Regions from separate parts of the Dictyoglomus turgidum DSM 6724 genome, predicted to be linked through region 2. Evidence: a T-box and tRNA genes for the amino acid it is inferred to sense, from the RefSeq annotation. Region 2 holds a T-box; the other holds one or more tRNA genes.

Region 1 (11,842 bases), 270 kb from region 2:
AACCAAGCATTGTATATGTGAATGGGCAGAGTGTTTTGACACCAACAATGGGGGAAATAAGATACATTGAGCCTGAATTTAAGAGATTAATGGAGGAATAAGAATGAACAAAAAATTGCAGAATATAATAAAAACTATTGAAAGCTTAAAAGATAAGATAAAAAGGGATTATAAGGCAGAAATAGTGGGAATATTTGGTTCTTATGTGCGTGGAGAGCAAAAAAGGGGAAGTGACCTTGATTTACTCGTGAAATTTTATGATGGGGCTACTCTTTTTGAGTTTGTAGGGCTTGCTATCTTCCTTGAAGAAAAACTTGGCATTAAAAAGGTTGATATTGTCCCTTATGATACGGTAAAATCTGAAATCAGAGATAAAATTTTTAATGAGGCAATCTATTTATGAACAAAAGAAATGTAGAAATCTATCTAAAAGATATAATACAGGCGATGGAAAATAATGGTAGGTTTTAGAGACAAACTTATTCATTTTTATTTTGGGATCAAATATGAAATTGTTTGGGAGACAATAAAATCAAAAATTCCGGAATTAATTGAAGATTTGGGAAACTAAAAGATGAAACTTGAAAAATATCTCGTCTTAAACAAATATTTTCTCTCGCTTTTCGGCGTGGAGGAGTTTAAAGACTTAAAAAAGGAGTTAGAGAATACAAGTCCGGGCTATGATAGTGATGGCAGAAGTTATTTTGTCAATAAACTGAGGAGCCTGGATAATTTGAAAATCCCTCATGATGATCTTTTAAGATATGACGAAAATATCTCAAATTATGTCAAGAAAATAAATGAGAAGAGAGAGCCTAAGGTTACTCTTAAATACTTTCAATATTTAGCTGTCCTTTTCACGGAGATTTTCCTTGACAACTTAAAAAACAGAAAGCAGGAATTCCTGTATGAGCTTAACGATTTTCTTGGTAAATATAGACAGAAGGAGGAAATCACCCTCCTTGATAACTTCTCTGAGGATGACTTGAAAAAGCTTGCCTTCTGGATGGCAACTGGTTCAGGAAAAACATTAATTGCTCATATTAACTATTATCAATTCTTCCATTACCGATTATTCTCACCGGATAACATTCTTTTTATTACCCCAAATGAAGGTTTATCCAAACAGCATTTTGAGGAATTACAGAAGAGTGGAATCCCCTGCCTGCTCTATGGAGGGAGTCTAAATGGTGGTTTGAAAAGCGAAAGAGAAATTCTTGTCATTGAGATGACAAAATTTGTTGAAGAGAAAAAGGGAGGAGGTGTAACCCTACCCATTGATACTTTTGAAGGTAAAAATCTTGTATTTGTAGATGAAGGACATAAAGGCAGGAGGTCAGAAGAACAAAAATGGGCAAGATTAAGGAATGAACTTGCTAAAGATGGCTTTACCTTTGAATACAGTGCAACTTTTGGGCAGATTTTAAGTGAAAACCAGCCCGATATTCTTAAAGAATATGCCAAATCCATTATTTTTGATTATTCCTACAAATACTTTTATCTGGATGGCTATGGCAAAGACTTTTCTGTTTTGAATGTGAAGCAGGCAAAGATTTCTGAGCAGAGATTCCAGGAAACAATATTTTCTGCAAACCTTTTATCTTTCTACCAACAGCTTCTGGTTTATGAAGAAAACAAAGACTTGGCAAAAGAGCACAACCTTGAAAAACCACTATGGATATTTGTGGGAACAACAGTTACCGGTAAAGAAGAAGAGTCAGATGTTATCCAGATTGTGGAATTTATAAAGAAGGCAATAGAGGAAGAAGACTGGCTAAAAGAACAGGTAGATAACATTTTAAATGGTAAAACTGGATTAAAGGACGATAAAGATGAAGATGTGTTTAGCCGAAAGTTTGAAATTCTCAAGAAAAAAGGGGTTGATTTTGATGATCTTCAGAGGAAGGTTTTTGGTGGGAAAGGGGGATTTGGCATTTATGAGTTAAAAAATGCCGAAGGTGAACTTGGGTTAAAAGTAGGTGAAAATGATTACTTCGGCGTTATAAACATTGGCGATGTTTCTGGATTTAAAAAAGAGTTAGAAAAAAGGGGAATATCGGTTAGCGAGGATGCGATTTCAGGTTCACTCTTTGAAGACATTAAAAGGGAGAGCTCAAAGATTAATATTCTGATTGGTTCTAAAAAGTTTATTGAGGGCTGGGATACCTGGCGGGTATCCTCTATGGGTCTTTTAAATATAGGCAGAGGACAGGGGCCGCAGATTATTCAGCTTTTTGGTCGAGGGGTAAGATTAAAGGGCAAAGGGATGACGCTCAAAAGAAGTAGCGAGGAAAAGATTAAACTTCTGGAAAATCTTAATATTTTTGCAATTAAGGCAGATTATCTGAGCAAGTTCTTAGAGGCAATAAGTAAGGAAGAGATTGAGCTTGAGACCATTGAGATACCTGTTAAGCCACAACATGAAGATAAGTGGGCAAGCCTCCAGATTCCCTGGAAAGATGAAAGCAAGAAATTCGAAGAGGCGAAAGTTTTACCGTTAGAGATTGATAGCACGATTCATTTCACATTAGAGCTTTTGCCAAAGGTTTCTGAGTATTTAGCAAAGGAAAGAAAAGAGGCAGGAATAAAGACAGAGGAATTAAAGGTGGAGCCTGAAAGAGAAAGAATACCTGAAGACATTATAGAACTGCTTAACTGGGAAAGGATTTACCGCGAGATTTATGATTTTAAGATTGGGAGAGGATACTGGAATCTAATTTTTGATAAAGAGATGCTTAAGAATTTACTCATTTCAGATAGATACAAGATCTCCGCACTTCCAGAAATTTTAACTGTTAAGACCCAGGAAGATGTGAGGAGAATAGAAGACATAGCAATTTTGGTCCTTAAAAAATACATAGATATGTTTTATAAGAAATATGCCAGACAATTTGAGACAGATAATCTACACTATTACACTGTGGGGGAACAGTTGCCTCTATTTGCTTTTGAAAGCTCAGATGGACAGTATATCTACAAAGTGCAAGTAGACAAAAAAGAGAAGGAACTTATCCAGAAGATACGAAATCTGGTGAGGGATTTAAATAAATTACTTAAGGATGAAGATGAAACCCTGCCACGGGTTTATTTTGACAAGCACCTCTATGTACCAATCCTTCTTCAAAGTAAGAAGATAGAGAAGATAACTCCACCTGGGCTTGTTGAAAGTGAAGTAAGGTTTGTTAAAGGGTTGCGAGAACATTTAAGATCGCATCAGGAGCGATTTAAGGAATGTGAAATTTACTTGCTCCGCAACTTCCCGAAAATAGGCTTAGGTTTTCAACTTCAGTGGCATGGTTTTTATCCTGACTTTATTATGTGGCTAAAAGCGGGCAATAAACAGACTATTGTCTTTATTGACCCCAAAGGATTAGAACATACCAAAGGATTAGATGACGAGAAGATACAGTTTGCAAAAGAAATCAAAGAATTGGAACGAAAACTTGGCAAAAATAATATAAGACTGGAATCTTTCATACTTTCAAAGACTAACTATCAATCTTTAATAGATGGTATAAGTAGTCCACCAGAAAAAGACAAATACATAGAAAATCATGTCCTATTTTTAGAGGATAACAACTGGCCTGAAATATTATTTAGCAGTTTGATGAGGAAGAATGCACCATGAAGTTTAAAAGTTTAATCAAGAGATTAAAAAGCACGGCACAGCGTATAACACAGCATAAAAGGTTCGTGCCTTACAGTGCTTGCTTAAATTCGATTTTGGCTGGACTTCTTTTATCCGCAAACCATTATGCTTAAAAATCTTGCTTGATTTTTTAACAAGTAGTGTATAATTAAACCATAATTTAGATAATGGCGACCGAAAAATGGTTTATGCTAATCTTCCTCCCCCATCATAAGGGGGAGGATAAAGGTGGGGGTGAGCGGTTAAAAAAGAAATATGACGGAGGCCGAGAAAAAGTTATGGTATAGGAAGTTTACTATGTTTATTTTTATGGATATGTATGATAGAGATTGGTATAGAAAGGAATCTCCTAAAACTCATAGGCGTGTTGATGGTTTTAAAGTTTTAAAAATATTAGGAAAAATCCTTCTTATAATCTTTATTGCCATATTTCTTTATATTAATATCCAACAAGAGGACCTATTTTTAGCGCTTTTCTTATTGTCCTTTTTAGGGCTTATTGTTGGATTAGTCAGCCTAAATTAGTTATTAGATGGGGGAATAAAAGGACACGTGGCAGAGTGCTCTTAACTTATGGTCTGGCCATGTTTGTCTTTTTTATATTATTTGGTATTACCACCAATCCAACCGAACAAAAAGGGAAGGAACTAGCGGTATTATCTTCGCCTAAAGTTACACAAGAAACTCCAACTCAATTTAAGAAAAGTTGCAAATTCATTCCCTACAAAAAACTTGCAAGAAACATAGAGGATTACATAGGAGAAAGAGTCGTGTATAAGGGTCGAGTATTTCAAGTTGTAGAGAATTTTAGAAGTACTACCATTCTTATGAAAGTAACAGGTAGAAAGGTTTTTGACCAAATTATTTATGAAGATGATATCTTTGTTTCTAGAAATGGAGAGAACAAAAATCCCCGTGTCCTTGAAGATGATATCATTAGAATCTATGGGGTAGTTAAAGGGAATACTTCCTATATTACGGTCTTAGGAGCAAAAAGAACTCTCCCTGAGATAGAAGCTAAATATATTGAAATAATAGAATAAAAATGATTTACAGAACTAAAGGAGGGAATAAAATGAAGAGAGTGACTAAGAAATTTTTGTGTATTTCTTTAATAGCTATGCTTATACTGGGTTTCAGTATTCCTATTTATGCTCAAATGGGTCCTAAAGAAATAAGAAAAGATCTTAGAGAAAGAGAAAGAGAAAGAGAATTTAGAAAATTAGTTATACCGGGAGAAAGGTATAAAGGTGACTATGATATTTTTGTGGTATATGTTGAACCTAAGGGCATCATTATTTCAATCGATTTAGGTTATTCTAATTATGAGGGTATAACTGAGGAAGGTTTAAATTCTTTCTTTTCTTCCATATGGAGAGTTTTTGGATATGGAATCTCAAAATATCCACCTACAATAAAAGTCAATTTTTACATTGAATTGGGAGATGAAGATTCTTTGATTGTTGAATTCCCTATAGGTGCTTTACTTGACTTCTTCAAAGAAAAAATAACAAGAGCGGAATTTCTTAAACAATGTGAAATATGGATAAATGGAGAAAAAGCAGTTATAGAAGGAGATGTAATCAAAGTTTTAGGAAAAGAGTTTAAGATGGATTTTACTTTCTAAGTTTAAAAAGATTTTTCTGAGTCAGGCGAACTTTTAAAGTTGACATGGAAGTGATGTTATGGTAAAATCTGACTTGTCAAAAACAAGGGCGAAGCGCCTGCCTTACAAGCAGGAGGTCGTAGGTTCAAGGCCTGCTCCGCCCACCAACGTGTTGTATAATATATAATGCGGGGTCGTGGTGTAGCCCGGTTTAACACACCTGCCTGTCACGCAGGAGACCGCGGGTTCGAATCCCGTCGACCCCGCCATTTTTTTTATTTATAAACCCAATTTTTCTAAATCACTCTTAAGGCTAATCTTGAAAATCCAATTTCAAAATTTGACTTATGATATTAATTGAAGCTATAATTACTTTGAAAACTTGGGGCCGGTGTAGCTCAGTGGCAGAGCAGCCGATTCGTAATCGGCTTGTCGCCGGTTCGAATCCGGCCTCCGGCTCCAAAAGTAAGGTGATAAATCATGAAAGAAATTGGCCAAGTAATTGAAAAAAATGGAATAATACTAAAAGTTAAGTTTAGTTCATCAGAAGCATGCCACAGTTGTGGACTATGTAAGATTAATGAAGAAGACTTAGTACTCGATGTTATTGACGAGTGCAACGCTAAAATAGGAGATTTTGTTATGGTAGAAGTAGAGAGAAAAGATTTTTACCAAGTTACTTTTTTAATATATTTATTTCCCCTTATTTCTTTTATTTTAGGAGTTCTAATAGGATATTTAATTGGAGAAAGGTACAGACTTGATACCCAACTTCTAGGACTTTCCATAGGTTTAGTCTTTACCGTCTTGAGTTATCCTCTAATAAAGTCTATATATAAGAAGCTTTCCCAAAAACAAAAATTTATCCCAGTCGCAAAAAAAATTGTTTAAAGATTTTACCCCTCCTAAAGGATACAGAATATTAAAGATAGCTCCTAACTATATAATAGGAGAACTCATATATAACCTTTTGGTGTCCGAGGGTTTTCATCCCCAAATACTTTCCTCAAGCTTCCCTTATACAGACCCTGTATACATGGGGAGAGGCTTACCTGTATATGTGATAATCCCAGAAGGAGAATTTGAAGAAGCCCAAAAAATCCTTGAAAGTCAAAATTTTGAAGAATAGGGGTGAAAGGCAGTGGAGAATCTTATAGAAAAACTCAAAAAAGCCAAAGTTTCAAGTTATACCCTTGCTCTCCTAAATACTAATGAAAAAAATGAAGCATTACGTGCCATAGCAAACAACATAGAAAAAAATATAGATAAAATCATAAAGGAAAATGAAAAGGATTTAAAAAGAGGCGAAGAAAAAGGACTAAGTAAGGCAGTACTTGACAGAATACTTCTTAACGAAAAAAGACTAAGAGATATAATAAAAAGCATAGATGATGTCATAAAACTCCCAGACCCTGTTGGAGAAATAGTATCCATGCAAAAAAGGCCCAATGGAATCCTTGTGGGACAAATGAGAGTTCCTATTGGGGTCATTGCCATAATTTATGAGGCAAGACCAAATGTAACTGTAGACGCTACAATTCTTGCTCTTAAATCAGGAAATGCCATTGTATTAAGAGGAAGCTCTGATGCTTTAAATTCAAATATCATCATCACTGAGATCATGAAAGAAGCGTTATCAAATACAAAGGTTCCTCCAGATACAGTACAGATAATTGAGTCTCCAGAGCATTCTGTGGTAGAAGAACTTTTACAGATGGTGGACTATATTGATGTGGCAATACCCCGTGGAAGTGCAAAATTTATCAAACATGTCATGAATATCTCGAAGGTTCCTGTAATTGAGACAGGAGCAGGAAACAATCACATTTATGTGGAAGAGGATGCAGATTTTGAAATGGCACGAAAAATAATAATAAATGCAAAAGTTCAGAGACCTTCAGTATGTAATGCTATTGAAAAGCTTCTAATACACAAAAATATTGCAGAAGAATTCTTACCGATAATAGCTAAAGATCTAAGAGAATACAACGTAGAGATAAGAGGATGCAAAAGAACTTTAAAGATACTAACAGATGCTATACCAGCCACAGAAGAAGACTGGTACACAGAGTATTTAGATTACATAATTGCAATAAAGATTGTAGAATCTATTGATGAAGCAATAGAGCATATCAATAAATATAATACCAAACACTCGGAAGCAATTATAACTAAAGACTATTACAAAGCATTAAAATTCCTAAGAATGGTAGATGCTGCAGCAGTATATGTAAATGCTTCTACAAGATTTACTGATGGGGGAGAATTTGGTTTAGGAGCTGAAATAGGAATATCTACCCAAAAACTACATGCGAGAGGGCCTATGGGCCTTAAAGAACTAACTACAACAAAATATGTTATTTTAGGTGAGGGCCAAATAAGAGAGTAAGGAGGATCTAAATTATGAAGCTAGGGATAATTGGTGGAGGAATGATGGGAGAAGCCATTCTTTCAGGAATAATTGATAGCAATTTCTTGAAAAATGATGAAATAATAGTTTCAGAACCTATAGAGAAAAGAAGAGAATATCTAAGAGATAAGTACAATGTAGAAGTTATTTCAGATAATAAGCTTATTGCTAAAAAAGCTAAATACATCCTTATTGCTGTAAAACCACAAAACATTAAAGATGTTTTAAAAGAAATCAGCCCCAATATAGATGAAAATAAAACTATTATTTCTATTGCTGCAGGAGTAAAAATATCCTTGATAAAGAGATATTTAAATAAATTTAAATGCATTATAAGAATAATGCCTAATCTACCTTGTACCGTCAAGAAAGGAGCTATTGCTTTAACTTTTGATAAATACGATAAGGAAGAAGTGGAATTTGTAAAAAATCTATTTTCTACTATAGGAAGTGTTTGGATTGTTGATGAGAAATATTTTGATACTATCACTGCCTTAACAGGAAGTGGTCCTGCTTTTGTTTCTACCATTCTTCAGGGTTTTACTCTTTCGGGGGTTAAAGGAGGACTTTCTTATGACATTTCTAAGGAGATGGTATTAAAGCTCTTTGAGGGAGTAATTGAATATATAAGAGAAAAAAATCTATCTTTTGAAGAAGTAGTAAAAATGACAAGCTCTCCAGCAGGAACAACTATTATGGGACTTGAAACATTGCATAAAGAGGGAATAGTTGGAATAATTATGGAAGCAATAACGTCAGCTAAATTAAGAAGTGAAGAAATAAGTAAATATTTAGAGGAGGGAGAAGCATGAGGAGAGAAAGAGGAGTATGGCAGGTTCTGTTAATCATATTCATACTGGGAGCCTTAATAGGCGGCTTCATTGGAAGTGTAGGAGGATACTATTTATTAAATAAGAATTCCCCTGCATCAAGTGAAACGAAGATAAATAACGTGGTTCCAACCCAAGAAGTGTATATACCAAGTTCTCTTGGAGCTTTTGAAAAGGATATTGTTGCTGTAGTTAAAAAATCAATGCCTGCAGTAGTAAACATAAGTACCATAACCTTAGTTGAAGATTTCTTCTTTGGTATATATCCATCTTCAGGAGTTGGTTCTGGTTTCATTATTGACCCTAAAGGATATATTCTAACCAATTACCACGTGGTAGAAGGAGCAAGAAAAATTGATGTTACTTTATCAGAAGGGAAGAAATACTCAGGAAGAGTAGTTGGATATGACAAGAGATCAGATCTTGCGGTAATAAAGATTGATGCTGAAAATTTACCTGCCCTTCCTTTAGGGGATTCTGATAAATTAGAACCTGGACAATTTGCTATAGCAATTGGAAACCCTTATGGTTTAAATAGAACGGTAACCCTTGGTATTGTAAGCGCTCTTAATAGAACTATTGTGGAACCCAATGGTGTAAGACTTGAAAATCTTATTCAAACTGATGCCGCAATTAATCCTGGAAACAGTGGTGGACCATTAATAAACATTAAAGGAGAAGTTATAGGAATAAATACAGCTATAAAAAGCGATGCTCAGGGGATTGGATTTGCAATTCCTATTAATAAAGCAAAACAGATTGCAGATAAACTAATAAAAGAAGGAAAGATAACCTATCCATGGTTAGGAATAAGAGGCTATGCTATTACCTCTGATATGCTTGATTATATAAAATTCCCTGTAGATAAAGGTGTGGTGATAGCAGAGGTAGTACCGGGAAGTCCTGCAGACAAAGCAGGATTGAAGGGCGGAGATAGAATAATCTATGTAGACAGTACTCAAATCATTGTAGGAGGAGATATTATCACAAAGATTGACGGAAAACCCGTAGAAAGTATGGAGGAACTAAGATCGGAGATCCAAAAGAGAAAAGTTGGAGACACTGTTGTCATTACATATATAAGAAGCGGGAAAGAATATACAGTAAAGATACAATTAGAAGCAATGCCTGATAATTTGAGTGGATAAAATTGCAGTTTAAAATTCTTGTAGTAGGAAAGTTGAGAAACGAATTTATAAAGGCAGGAGTCAATGAATATTTGAAAAGACTCCTGCCTTTTATAAATATAAAAATTGAATTTCTACCGAGTTTCTCAGAACTTCCCGAGAAAATGGCTTTATTAAAGGAAGAAGAAATTATTCTCAAAAATATAAAGAATAATGAATTTATAATAATCTTAGACAAAAATGGAGAAAAATTATCTTCTGAAGAATTCTCAAACAAACTTTTTAAGCTTACCACATTAAATCCACAAATTACCTTCGTAATTGGAGGTATATACGGAGTTTCAGAAAATATTAAAAAAAGTTCAAAATTTCTTTTATCCTTATCTCCTATGACTTTTACCCACGAATTTGCCCTTTTAATCTTATTAGAGCAGATCTATCGTGCTTTTAAAATAAATAGGAATGAGCCTTATCACTATTAGTTAGCGCTTTTTATTTAGAAGGTAAATTCCAATAATAAGAAAAACTATATTTCCAAGCCAAGCTCCCAAAAAGTATGGGACTATACCTGCCTTTGCTAAGGATCTTCCTATGGAAAAAATAATGTAGTATACAAAAATTGAAATCACACTGAGTCCAAAACTTAATGATCTTCCTCCTTTTCCCATGTTTAAGCCAAGTCCAAGAGCAAGAATTGCAAATATAGGACAAGTAAAAGGCAAAGCAATTCTAATATGAAATTCCGTCTTCAAGTTATTTAAGTTCAAACCTGTTCCCTCTAAAAGCCTAATTTGATCTACAATTTCAAATATACTCATCTCTTCAACCGGTTTTGAAGATGGTACTAACTGATATGGAGCTCTATTTAAAGTCACTTTATATTCCTTAAATTTTCCTTGAAATATCATTTCCCCTTCCTTATTCAAGGAATATACTTCTCCATTCATAAAAGTCCATCCTTTAAACTCGTCCCATAATGCTTTCTCGGCATGGATTATTAATCTGACATTACCTTTCTCAAGAAGTTCTATTAAAAGAATATCTTCAAATTTCTTATTTTTAGGATCCACTTTTCTAAAAAAGTAAAAACTATTATTTTCATTAAAAAATACATTTTCTCTACTTGGCATAATAACGTTATTGTAGGCCTTATTCATTAGTATTTTTTCTCTCTCATAAGCTTTTGGCGCTACAAATTCATTAACATAAAACATAATTAATTGGGCAGAAAGAGAAAACATAAGTATGGCTGGTAAAAAATATTTGATAGAAGCTCCAGAAGCCTTCATTGCCATTATCTCACCATGTTCACTAAACTGACCTATCACATAAACCACAGCAAGAAATATGGCCATAGGAAAGGTATATGTTAAATAAGGTGGAATTTTGGTAATAAATAACTCAAGAGCAGTCTTCAAGGGTATAGATCTTGCAACCACAAGATCCATTATTATAAAAAGAGGAGAGACCAGCAAAATTGTAGTAAAAAGTAACAATCCAACAAAAAAAACAGGTATAAAATTTTGGAGAAAATACCTTGAAATTATCTTCATAAATCTAAATTGAGCTATCCAAAATTACTACCGTTGCACCCTCCCCTCCTTCGTTAGGAGGAGCAAGATAGTACTCTTTCACATAAGGCACCTTAGAAAGATAATCATGAACTGCATTTCTCAATTTCCCAGTACCCTTTCCATGAACTATTCTCACCCTTTTTAACCCTGCAAGAAAAGCCTTCTCAAGATATTTTTTAACTTCTTCTAATCCTTCATCCACGGTCATCATTCTTATATTTATCTCCCTTGGTATGCTCTCTTGATTTATTTTCTCCACTTTTACATAGGAAAACAATTGGCTCTCTTCTTTCAAAGAGGGAGCAAGCTCTGTCCATGGAACTTTTATCTTTAAAAGTCCCACTTGTACTAAAGCAATTTTTTCATCAGCATCTACCTCGATCACATATCCTTCCTTTTTTGTAGATCTTAATACTACCCTATCACCTACTTGAGGAACATAACTCAAAGCTTTAGGTTCTTCTCTTTCTTCTAAAACAAGTTCTTTTTTAAGCTTTTTAACTTCTTCTTGTAAACTTTGTGCGTCCTTCATGCTTAAACTTTCTTCTTGTAATCTCCTTATAATCTCTTTTAACCTATTTTCTATTTTAGAGATATCCTTAAATAGCTCTTCTTTATATTTAGTCTTCAATTTTTCCTTTTCTTT
Region 2 (11,842 bases):
TGGCGTTGGAAGGACATAGAGATACTTTATGGACTAAATGGAAAGCCGGAGATTAGACTTAAAAATAAAGCGTTAGAGATGGCTCTTCAGAAGGGTGTTAAAGAGATTAAGGTGAGTCTATCTCATACTCATAAATATGCTGTTGCTATTGTGATACTTGTGAGGTGAGAAGTATGAAAGATTCTCCTATAGAACTTTTAAGGGAAAAAGTAGCTGATTTAAGAAAATTAATTAGTAAAATCTTAGTTCCAACCCAATCTGAAAGTAAGAGATATGCTGAAGACTTTATTTTGAAGAGGCAAGAAATTCAGGAATTAGTAGAGGATATTAGAAGGTTAGGTATATCTATAGAAGCCGAACTTGTGGAACTTAGTGAAATTGACGGAGAAGTGAAAAAGAATTTGGACACTATCTACAAGTTGTTAAAAAATTCTGATCTGAAATCTAAAGGCAATACCTATCCTAGGGATTATTGGTGGTGGCATATATGGGATATAGTTGAGAAAAAAAGAAAAAGGAAGATTAAAAGGATAACAATTTATTCTTTACTGACAGTTTTAATCCTTATAGGGGTAGTAATTTTGTCAAATTATTTTAAGCCTTCCTCTCAAGAGATTATAGAAACTATGGATAGCAGTTATAAGTATTTATCTGAAGGCAAAGTAGATATGGCTCAGAGAGTTCTTGAAGAGAAAATAGAAAAGTATAATAATAGTCCTGATTTATGGCTTTCCTTGGGTATTGTTCTTGAGCATAAAGATGTTAAAAAAGCAAAGGAAGCTTTTGATAAGTCATTGAAGTTATATAAGACTAAAAAAGATTTTCTAATAAACAGAGCTATTCAATACAAGAAATTAGGATTTTACGAAAAAGCTGAAAGAGATTTGGAAGAAGTCTTAAGTATGGATAAAGATAATTCTCAGGCTCTTTACATTTTAGCTACCATATTTGAGGAGAAAAAACAGATTGGAGAAGCTATAAAAATTTATAAAAGAATAGAAGAACTAGGTGATAAAGCAGATCCTCAAATACTGGTTATGAGTAAAATGAGGCTTATTACCCTTTTACAAAGCTCAAATTTACCTTCTGATTCAAAATAAAAATTTGAAAAATCTTTTATTTTGTGCTATATTCATAATCAAAAGCGCCCTGCCGTGTGCGTGGTGTTTGCTGTGGTCCTGGCTCAACACCTCATTTCGGGAGGCCGATCTCCTGTTTTGGGATTGCGGCTCTTGAAGAGCTACATAACCAAGCAGGGTAGGCCTCAACTTTTGGGATGGGGCACAAGGACTCACACACCACGGCACGGCGGGGCTTTTTGATATTTCATAAAACCTTGCAAGGAGAGGTTATAACTTATGAGAAGTAGTGACATAAGGAAAAAATTTATAGATTATTTTGTAAGTAAGGACCATCTACATTTGCCCAGTGCCTCATTAGTGCCATCCGATGATCCAACTCTTCTTTTTACCACTGCTGGAATGGTACCTTTTAAACCATATTTCTTAGGTCAGGGCATACCTCCCAAAAGGAGAATTACTACTGTTCAAAAATGTTTTCGAACCACTGATATAGAAAGGGTAGGTATAACTCCAAGACATCTTACATTTTTGGAGATGCTTGGAAATTTTTCCTTTGGAGACTATTTTAAGAGGGAGGCAATCGGTTTTGCATATGAATTTTTAACTAAAGAACTTGGAATTCCTATATCCAAATTATGGATTTCAGTTTACGAAGAAGATGATGAGGCTTATGATATTTGGAATAAAGAGATAGGAATTCCTAAGGAAAGAATTGTAAGATTAGGAAAAGAAGATAATTTCTGGGGTCCCCCAGGACCCACTGGACCTTGTGGTCCTTGTTCCGAGATTTATTATGATTTTGGACCTAAAAGTAAAGATGAAGAGGATTGTAAGCCTGGAGACCCCTGTGATAGATTTATGGAAATATGGAATTTAGTATTTATGGCATATTATATGGATGAAGAAGGAAAACTTTCTCCTCTTCCTCAGAAAAATATTGATACAGGTATGGGGCTTGAGCGAATCACCACAGTGGTGGAAGGGGTAAGTAATGTTTTTGAAACGGATCTATTTGTTCCTATTATTGAGGAAATCAGGAAGATTGTAAAGGATTCGGATTCTGTTACGGAAAGATTAATTTCTGATCACATTAGAGGAATTACGTTTTTAATGGGAGACGGTGTAGTACCGACCAACGAAGGCAGAGGTTATGTTTTAAGAAGACTTATAAGGAGGTCATTAAGGAGGGCATATAAACATGGTATAGTGAAACCTTTCTTATACAAGTTAGTCCCTATTGTGGTTGATATAATGAAAGATGCTTATCCTGATTTAATAGAAAAAAAAGATTATATTCAAAAAGTACTCATAAAGGAAGAGGATCAATTTTTAAGGACCTTAGAGCAAGGTCTGTCCCTCTTAGAAGACTACTTTAGAAAAGCTCCAAGTAAAACGGTAGGTGGGGAGTTTGCTTTTAAACTTTATGATACTTATGGTTTTCCTATTGAGTTAACAAAAGAGATAGCAGAGGAAGAAGGATTCGTCGTAGATGTAGACGGTTTTAACAAATATATGGAGGAGCAAAGAGAAAAAGCAAGAGCCTCTATGGAGGCGAAGCTTGAAGAAAGTTTTATTTCTCTTTCCGATGATGAGGTCTATCTTATGAAATCTCTCCCTAAATCTGAGTTTGTTGGATATGAAGTTTTGGAAAGTGAAAGTAAGGTACTCTTCTTCATTGGAGGAAAACATGGGAAAAAGATTTCCAATGGAGAAGAAGTTTACTTTTTAATGGATAAAACCCCCTTTTATCCCGAAGGAGGAGGTCAAGTCTCTGATACAGGTAAGGTTTATAATTCGGAAGTTGAAGTAATGGTTTTGGAGGTCAAAAGATTAGGAGAAGATTTCATTATTCATAGAGGAAAGGTTTTAAAAGGAGAGTTTGAAGAAGGCCAAATAGTTAGGGCAGAAGTTGATAAGGAGAAAAGATATCACACTATGAGACATCATACCGCAACTCATCTTCTCCATGCAGCACTAAGGGAATATTTAGGTACCCATGTTATGCAGTCGGGATCCTTAGTGTCTCCCGAATTTTTAAGATTTGATTTTACCCATCATTCTCCCCTAACCTATGAAGATTTAAAGATAATAGAAAGAAAAGTAAATGAAAATATTTTAGCGAACCATAAGGTAGAGAAATTCTGGACTAATTTAGAAGAAGCAAAAAGGATGGGAGCTATTGCTCTGTTTACGGAAAAATACCAAAAAAATGTGAGAATTATTAAAATTAATAATGTAAGTATGGAACTTTGTGGTGGTACTCATGTGGATTGTACTGGAGAAATAGGAAGTTTTTACATAGTGAAAGAAGAAGGAATAGGAAGTGGGATAAGGAGAATTTTTGCTGTCTGTGGGTTAAAGGCTTGGGAGTTTCAAAAGAGAAGAGAAGAAATTCTAAATAAAATCTCTTTCGTACTTAAGTCTTCTCCCGATGAGATTTATGTGAAACTGGAAAAGTTAATTGATGAAATGAAAGAAAAAGAAAAGAAGATAAAAGATCTTGAAGAAAGAATAATTGAGAAAGAGTTGGAAGTTTTGGCTAATAAGATTGAAAATTGGGGTGAGTTTTCCTTTATTTGTACTTATGTAGATATGGAGAATGAAGCCATAAAAAAGCTTGGCGATCACTTAAAGAGTAAAAATGATAATCTAATTATGGTTTTCTTTAAGCCCTCAGATAATAAGCTTTTAGGAACAATTATGGTGAGCAAAAAAGTAAATTTGAAGGGAATAACTGCTAAAAAGATTGTGGAAATAATTGGAGAAAGATTTAATGGTAAAGGAGGAGGAAAGGATACCTTAGCCCAGATTAGTTTACCTAAGACTGATATAGAGGACATAAAGAGAGCCTTAAAAGAGACACTTTTGAAATGAGAGTCCTTGCTATTGATTGGGGAGAAAAATATATAGGGCTTGCTATATCGGATCCTTTAAGGATAATTGCTCAGGGATTAGATGTTTGGGAAATTAAAGATGAAGAAGATTTTGTAAATAGATTAAAAAAGTTGATAAAGGAATACAATGTTAGTGAAATAGTCTTAGGATATCCTATAAGTCTGAGAGGACATGAAAATGAGAAGACAAAAAAAATAGAGTATGTTGCAGAGAGAATAAAAACTGTCGTAAATCTGCCTATAAAATTTGTGGATGAAAGATTTACTACTATGGAGGCTGAAAGAGTTCTTTTAGAGGGTGACATAAAAAGAAGAGATCGAAAACTTTTGAAAAATAAACAGGCAGCAGTAATAATTTTACAGAAGTATCTTGATTCTTTATCTCTTGACACAAAAATATAAATAAGATTATAATTCTCTAAGGCATGGGCGCGTAGCTCAGTGGGAGAGCACTATCTTGACGCGGTAGGGGTCGGTGGTTCAATCCCACCCGCGCCCACCATAAATTAAGGGCAAAGAAGAGGAGAGTAGCCTTTTTCTTGACTTCCAGAGAGGAAAGCCTAAGGCTGAGAGGCTTTCTAAGTCGAGAAAAGGTGAACACCACCTTGGAGCTCCATGCTGAAATTCCTAAGTGGAAGAGTAAGCATTGGCGGTTGATCCCGTTATAGATCAAGAGAAAGTCCCTTTGGGGACTTATTAAGGTGGAACCGCGGGAACTCCCGTCCTTTACTGGGCGGGAGTTTTTTTATTTTTTTAAAAATATCAGCTAAGGGAGGAGATAAAAAATGGGTTGGAAGATGCAATATAAAGATAAAGTATGGGAAAAAGAAGGAAACCTTTTGGAAGTGATCAAAAAGGAGGGACTTGAAGGTAGAGTTTTTGGGGCTAAAATTAATGGGGTTTTTTCGGATTTAAATGTCTATCCTCCAGATGGGAGTTTAGTAGAACTCCTTGATTGGGAGAATGAAGAAGGAAGAAACATATATAGGCATACATCTGCCCACATTCTTGCGCATGCTGTAAAAGAGTTATTTCCTGAGGTAAAACTTGGAATTGGTCCTGCAATTGAGGATGGGTTTTACTATGATTTTTACAGAAAGGAACCTTTTTCTCAAGAAGATCTTGAAAAGATTGAAAATAAAATGAAGGAGATAATAAATCGCAATTTACCTATTGAAAGAATTGAAGTTACCAGGGAAGAGGCTATAAAGATTCTAAGGGATTTGAAAGAGGATTTTAAATTAGAACTTCTTGAAGAGATACCAGAGGGAGAAAAAATATCCTTTTATAAACAAGGTAGTTTTATGGATCTTTGTAGAGGACCTCATTTACCATCCACAAGTTGGGTAAAAGCTTTTAAACTGTTAAGTGTTTCTGGTGCTTATTGGAGAGGTGATGAGAAAAATCCTATGTTTCAAAGAATATATGGAACCTCTTTTCCCTCAGAAGAGGAGTTAAAAAAATATTTAGAGGAAAGAGAGGAGGCTCAAAGAAGAGATCACAGAAAATTAGGGAGGGAACTTGAGATATTTAACACTTTTGAAGAGGCAGGTCCAGGATTGATATTTTATCCTCCTAAAGGGGCTATGTTAAGACTTATAATTGAGGAGTTTGAAAGAAAAGAGCATTTAAAAAGAGGCTATTTTCCAGTAATAACTCCTCATTTAATGCAGGCAGAGTTATGGAAAAGATCTGGACATTGGGATAATTACCGAGAGAACATGTTTTTCTTACAGGTGGAGGATAAGGATTATGCGGTAAAACCTATGAATTGTCCTGGGCATATTTTGATTTACAATTCCAAGGTGAGAAGCTATAGAGATTTACCATTAAGATTTTTTGAGATGGGTACGGTTTATAGGTATGAAAGATCAGGAGTACTTTATGGTCTTGAAAGAGCTAGAGGTTTTACTCAAGATGATGCTCATATATTTTGTACTCAAGAGCAGTTAGAAGATGAAATAAAGGGGGTTTTAGATTTTGTATTCTATATGTTAGATAGTTTTGGTTTAAAAGAGTATGTGGTAACCCTCTCTACGAAACCTGAAAAGTATATAGGCTCAGATGAGATTTGGGAAAAAGCGACTCAAGCTTTAAAGAATGCTTTAGAAAGTACTGGTATTGAATATAGAATTGCCGAAGGAGAAGGTGCTTTTTATGGTCCAAAGATTGATGTAGGATTAAAAGGACTTCTTGGGAAGATGTGGCAAGGACCTACTATACAGGTAGATTTTAATTTACCTGAGAGGTTTGATCTCACATATGATGCCCCTGATGGAACAAAAAGAAGGCCTGTTATGATTCATAGAGCTATACTTGGGTCTTATGAAAGATTTATAGGTATTCTTGTTGAGCATTATGGCGGAAGATTTCCTTTATGGCTTGCTCCAGAGCAAGTAAGGATACTTCCTATATCTGAGAGACATAATGAATATGCCGAATATGTATTACGTAATCTAAGAAATAATGATATAAGGGCAGAAATTGATAAAGATCAGGCTAAGTTGAATTACAAATTAAGAAAAGCTATAGCTGAAAAAGTACCATACATATTTATTGTGGGGGATAAAGAAAAGGAGGAAAATAAGGTAAGTGTAAGGGTGCATAATAAGGACTTGGGAATGTTTGACCTAGCTTATGTGGTAACCAAACTTCTTGAAGAGATAAGAAGCAAAAAAGTATTTAGCGGGGGTTTTGACTAATGATAAAGATATTGTTAACTTTTTGGTTTTTCCTTCTTGGAAGTGCTGTGGGAAGTTTTCTTAATGTAGTGATATATAGGCTTCCTCGAAGAGAGTCTATAGTTTTTCCTCCTTCTCATTGTCCCTTTTGTGGACATAAGTTGTCTGCAAAAGATCTTATTCCTATATTAAGCTATATTATCCTTAAAGGTAAGTGTAGGTACTGTGGAGCAAAGATTTCGTCAAGATATCCCATAGTAGAATTTCTTACTGCTATTTTTTATGCATTAGTATTCTGGCTATATGGGTTTTCTTTTTCTACTTTAAAACTTCTTATTTTGTTTTCTATGCTTCTTCCTGTTTTTTTCATTGATCTCGAACATATGTTAATACCTGATGTGATTACTATTCCTGGAACAGGAGTAGGATTAATTATTTCTTTGTTTGAAGGAAGGTTAGCTCAAGGTATTTTAGGAAGTTTAATTTTTGGTGGAATTCTCTTACTGATTTATGTGATAGCCTTGTTGATATTAAAAGAGGAAGGTATGGGACAAGGTGACATAAAACTCGGTTTTATGCTGGGAAGTTTTCTTGGAATAAAATTATCCCTTCTTTCTTTATTTCTGAGTTATTTTATAGGTGGTTTATTCTCTCTACTGATAATATTGATAAAAGGTAAAGATTTAAAAACAGCCATTCCCTTTGGTCCCTTCCTAATAATTGGAGCATTAATATCACTATTCTTTGGTAAAACATTAATTAACCTATATCTTTCTCTTTTTTAAATGTATAATGTATAATAGAGGCTTTACTCTAATTGAGTTGCTTCTGACTTTTGTAATTTTGGGTATTATTGCAACTATTACTTTGAATTTTAGCCTTGCCATAATTGATGAGAGAAAAATGCTACAAAAGTCTTATGAGATAATGCAATGTCTTGTTGAGGTCAGGGGTGGTGCTTTTACAAAAGAGGAAGATTATCCTGATTTAGTTTGTTTTTACCCATTCTCTGATTTAATTTTAGTAAAAACTTTTGATAGAGTTAAAAACATGTATAAAGTTATAAAAAAAATTGATTTATCACAGGAAAATATAGATTTAACATCGGCAGTTTTTGGTACTAACAATTATGTTTACTTTAACAAGTTAGGCATTCCTTCTTCTGGAGGAACTATTGCAATTTCATATAAAAGTGTGAGAAAATACATTATAGTAACTCCTGCAACAGGGAGGATATATGTAAGTAATGAAATGCCAAAAAGTTGGGACTGAAAGGGGATTTAGTTTATTAGAGGCTCTTGTAGTGGGTGTATTACTTTTAATAAGTATCATAGGCATACTTCAAATGTATTCTGTTACTTTTTATAATGCGCCTAAGGTAGATAATTTAATGATGGCGAATTATATATTAACAAAGGAAGTGGAAATAGTTTTAGCCCAAACATATACCACATTGGATAATTTTCTTTCATCTAATTATCCTAAAATTGTAAACTATGGAAATGTAAATTATACTATAACGTATACTTTATTAGACAATATTAACTGGGGGAAATATATTAGAATAATCAACTCTTGGAGGGAAGGAAAAGAAAATAAAAATTTGAGTATTGAGTTATTTAAGGCGAAATTATGAGAAAAGGTTATACCTTAGTTGAGCTTTTAATAAGTATTTCTATAGTGCTAATAGTAATAGCATTGGTAGTTAATTTTCTTATTACTGGTTCTTTAGGATATCAGTTTATCAATAAAAAAGTTCAATATCAGAGAAATGCAAGGCTTGTGGCTGAAAGAATGATAAGAGAAGTAAAAAAAGCTTCTCTAATTGATAGTGCTTCGGATGGAAGTAATTTGATTTTTAGTTACACCTATTATGACTTTTCAACAAACCCTATAAGTTCAACTTTGTCTACAGTTAAATATTATGTAGATTCTAATGGGATTTTAAGAAGACAGGTAAAACAGGGGAGTTTATGGGTAGGTAATAACCCTTTGACGGAAAGCGATTTTAAAATTTTGACTCCCATTTTTTATTATTATAATTCAGCAAGACGATTGGTATCTCCCCAAAATGCAGAATTAATTGAAATAGTTTTAAAATTTGATGGGGATAAGAACAATATACCAGACTATACTTTGACCTTTAATATTTTCTTACCAGTAAGGAGTGTCTATTATGTTAAATAAAGAGAAGGGACAATTAATTTTTGCTGTGCTGATTGTCCTTTTTGTGTTTTTACTTGGGATGATTATTATACAACTTATGCCCTCCGAATACGCCATAACTAAAAGAACAGTAGAGAGTAATCAAGCTTTCTATCTTGCCCAATCAGGGCTTCAGCAAGCTATATATTTTATCAATAATAATCCTGATTTAGCTTTCCTTGAGTTGTCTTTAAGAAAATCAGGTCAGAGTAATCTTTTATCTTATACTTTAACATATACTTATGGAGGTAATAAAAAGGAAAATATAAATTTAAATAGTATATCCTTAGGTGAATATTCTGTTAATGTAACCTATTCTCTTTCTAATATGTCCTCAGGAGGTATTATTGTTAGTTTTCCCATATATAAGATTGTAAGTATCGGATATATTCCTTCAATTGCTAATCCAAGGGTTGTAAGAAGTATAGAGATATATGGAAATAATACAGATATCTCTTTAGACCCTTTTAAATTTGCGGTTTATGCAGGGAAATCTGTTAGTTTTTCTGGAAAATCTGCAGTAATTGAAGGTGAAAGACTCCCTGATGGTTCTTTTGATACTGCTATATATTCCAATGGTCCTGTGGATTTAAGAAACCCTCCTTTGATTAATGGTACTTATTCTCCAATTCTTGGAAAAGATGTTATAGCTAATGACAGTACTCTAACTATGCCTGTTTTAAATGATAGTTATCTTAAAAGCATTTCTCAGTCTCAAGGATTATATAGGTCTGGCAATAACATAGACATAGGTAATATTGTAAGTTATGCCAAATCTAATCCCAACTGGTATAATTCAGCTACAAAAACGTGGCTTACCTGGTCTCTTGTAATATATATAGAAGGCTCTGCTAAAATGGCAGGAAATGTGGAATTTCAAGGGATGGTTATAGTAAAAGGTGATGTTAAGATTACGGGAACAGGAAATAAGATAAGAGGCATTTTATATGCAGCTGAAGTAGACACTGCAGTGCAAGATTTATCTATTTATGGTGATCCCATAATTGAGGGAACCAGTATAGGTGAGGACGTAAGTATAGGAGGAAACAGTACTGTAAGACATAATAAACAATATATTGAAAACATATTTAAAACTCATAGTATAACGAACATTGTAAAAGCTGTAAAAACTAAGTTAAAAATTCTTGCTTGGCAAGAAAGATAGAGTATTGTATTTTTTTTAAGTTTGTATTAAAATAAAATCCAATCAGGGAGAGGTTGAAAGAAAGGAAAAATGGGGATGAGTTTATTTTCTTCTGAGGTTCCAATTCTAAGTATTGAATTTGGTAATCCGTTAAGGGTCATTTTTGGGGGGAAGAGGAAAGATAAGAAGGTTGTAATTAAAAATTTTGCATTAGAAACTCTTCCACCAGAAATTATTCAAGGTGGTCAATTAAACAATTCAGATTATCTTTTAGAAGTGCTCAAGAGTATTTTAAAGAGGTTTAAATTAAAATCGGGAAAAACTTTAATATCCATACCAGCCCAAAATGTAATTGTGAGGTTCTTTAATTTTCCTTACATGCCTGAAGAAGAACTTAGGGAGTCAATAAAGTGGGAGCTTGAAAGATATGTTCCTCTTTCACCTGAGGATATAAATTATGATATACAGGTTGTATCTTTGGTAGAGAGAGGAGATATAAAAGAAAGTAGAGTGATGCTTGTGGCGGTTCCTAAGGAAGTTTTAAGTCCTTATCTTGATGTGGTTAAAAAACTGAATCTTGATCCTGATTTAGTAGATGTTAGTGTTTTTTCAGCGGTGAGAACAGTGATTATGAATAGAAAAGACATTCCTAAGGGAAATACTATATACCTTTATACTCATGATAATGTGGCAGAATTTGTGGTGGCAAAAGAGAATCAGCCTTTATTTTTCAGAAGCACTGTTATGGAGGAATGGAATCCACAAGAAGAAGTAGATGATTTGACCAAGTCTTTTATGCTTGAGGATTTTGTTAGAAAGATACAGGAGGCGGTAAATTTCTTCTATATGCAATTTCCTGAAGAACACATAGATCAAGCCATAGTTACAGGGAGTAATGCTAAAAATAAGGACTTTATAGATCTTTTAGAGGCAATTCTCAATGTTAATACTGAAGTTTCTCCAGGTTCTTCGGTTAATATAAATGACTTATTAGTGTTGAATTTAAAAAAGCAGGATAAAGAGTTTTTAGGTGATATTTACTCCTGGGTTGTTCCCATCGGATTATTCTTCTGGGAGAGGTTATGAACCATGTTTAGGATCAATTTACTGCCAAAAGAGGTTAAGAAAAAAGAGCCTATAAGATTACCTTTTCTGGGCATATTAATTACAGTAGTAGGTTTAATTCTACTTCTTGGAGAAGTTATACTCTATTTTAATCTTTCTTCAGAGGTTACTAATTTGAGAAATGAAAATACGTCCTTGGAGTTTCAAATTAATGATCTTAAATCTAAGATCAATGAGCTTCAAAGGTTGCAGAGTATAAAGACCCAGTATGAGGAAAAGTTGAGGCTTGTAGATGAGATATCCAAAAGAGAAATATCTTGGCTTGATCTTTTTGAAACTTTGAATAGGATAACTCCTAAAAATTTATGGGTTAAGAGCTTTAATTTAGATTCCTCTGATAATATTAATATTGAAGGCTTCGCACTAAATTATAAAGAGATCGCTATATTTTTGGATCAACTTGATAAGAGTGATCTTGTGAAAAATGTTTCTTTGGGTTTTGCTCAAAAAGTAGGAGAACCACCTTTGGTTTCTATAAATTTTAGAATTGTGGCTCAATATAAGAGGGGTGAGCAATGAAGATAAGTATAAACAAATGGGTTATAATTGGTATTATAATCTTTATAATCGCAATTGGTTTCTATTTTGTTTTCTACAAAGCTTTAGAGAATGAAAAAGTGGCTCTTACAGAGAGCATTGAAACTAACAGACAAATGCTTTTAAAATACCAACTTAGTTATAAGAAAAGTTTAGAGGAGTGGGAGAAATTTA

Evidence for each region. A T-box is a leader RNA that pairs with one kind of tRNA and senses whether it is charged. The one in region 2 lies ahead of thrS (threonine--tRNA ligase), so its partner is inferred to be a tRNA-Thr.
Region 1: it encodes a tRNA-Thr, which carries the amino acid that the T-box ahead of thrS (threonine--tRNA ligase) is inferred to sense. The anticodon was not compared.

What each region holds. Positions count from the first base shown of each region.
Region 1 covers NC_011661.1:1,313,421-1,325,262, forward strand. Annotated here, with positions in the region: gene DTUR_RS06695 (site-specific DNA-methyltransferase) at 1-101, shown strand, start outside; gene DTUR_RS06700 (nucleotidyltransferase family protein) at 104-403, shown strand; gene DTUR_RS06705 (HepT-like ribonuclease domain-containing protein) at 458-571, shown strand; gene DTUR_RS06710 (DEAD/DEAH box helicase family protein) at 575-3,628, shown strand; gene DTUR_RS06715 (hypothetical protein) at 3,947-4,174, shown strand; gene DTUR_RS06720 (hypothetical protein) at 4,420-4,692, shown strand; gene DTUR_RS06725 (hypothetical protein) at 4,725-5,276, shown strand; tRNA gene DTUR_RS06730 (tRNA-Asp) at 5,446-5,524, shown strand; tRNA gene DTUR_RS06735 (tRNA-Thr) at 5,643-5,717, shown strand; gene DTUR_RS06740 (SoxR reducing system RseC family protein) at 5,736-6,146, shown strand; gene DTUR_RS06750 (glutamate-5-semialdehyde dehydrogenase) at 6,397-7,644, shown strand; gene proC (pyrroline-5-carboxylate reductase) at 7,659-8,477, shown strand; gene DTUR_RS06760 (S1C family serine protease) at 8,474-9,643, shown strand; gene DTUR_RS06765 (23S rRNA (pseudouridine(1915)-N(3))-methyltransferase RlmH) at 9,646-10,104, shown strand; gene DTUR_RS06770 (LptF/LptG family permease) at 10,105-11,175, opposite strand; gene DTUR_RS06775 (endonuclease MutS2) at 11,180-11,842, opposite strand, start outside.
Region 2 covers NC_011661.1:1,038,672-1,050,513, forward strand. Annotated here, with positions in the region: gene acpS (holo-ACP synthase) at 1-168, shown strand, start outside; gene DTUR_RS05210 (tetratricopeptide repeat protein) at 174-1,100, shown strand; RNA gene ssrS (6S RNA) at 1,144-1,319, shown strand; gene alaS (alanine--tRNA ligase) at 1,359-3,956, shown strand; gene ruvX (Holliday junction resolvase RuvX) at 3,953-4,378, shown strand; tRNA gene DTUR_RS05225 (tRNA-Val) at 4,404-4,478, shown strand; T-box leader at 4,483-4,706, shown strand; gene thrS (threonine--tRNA ligase) at 4,762-6,678, shown strand; gene DTUR_RS05235 (prepilin peptidase) at 6,678-7,442, shown strand; gene DTUR_RS05240 (type II secretion system protein) at 7,450-7,929, shown strand; gene DTUR_RS05245 (hypothetical protein) at 7,904-8,293, shown strand; gene DTUR_RS05250 (prepilin-type N-terminal cleavage/methylation domain-containing protein) at 8,290-8,844, shown strand; gene DTUR_RS05255 (hypothetical protein) at 8,834-10,027, shown strand; gene pilM (type IV pilus biogenesis protein PilM) at 10,103-11,092, shown strand; gene DTUR_RS05265 (PilN domain-containing protein) at 11,096-11,650, shown strand; gene DTUR_RS05270 (type IV pilus inner membrane component PilO) at 11,647-11,842, shown strand, end outside.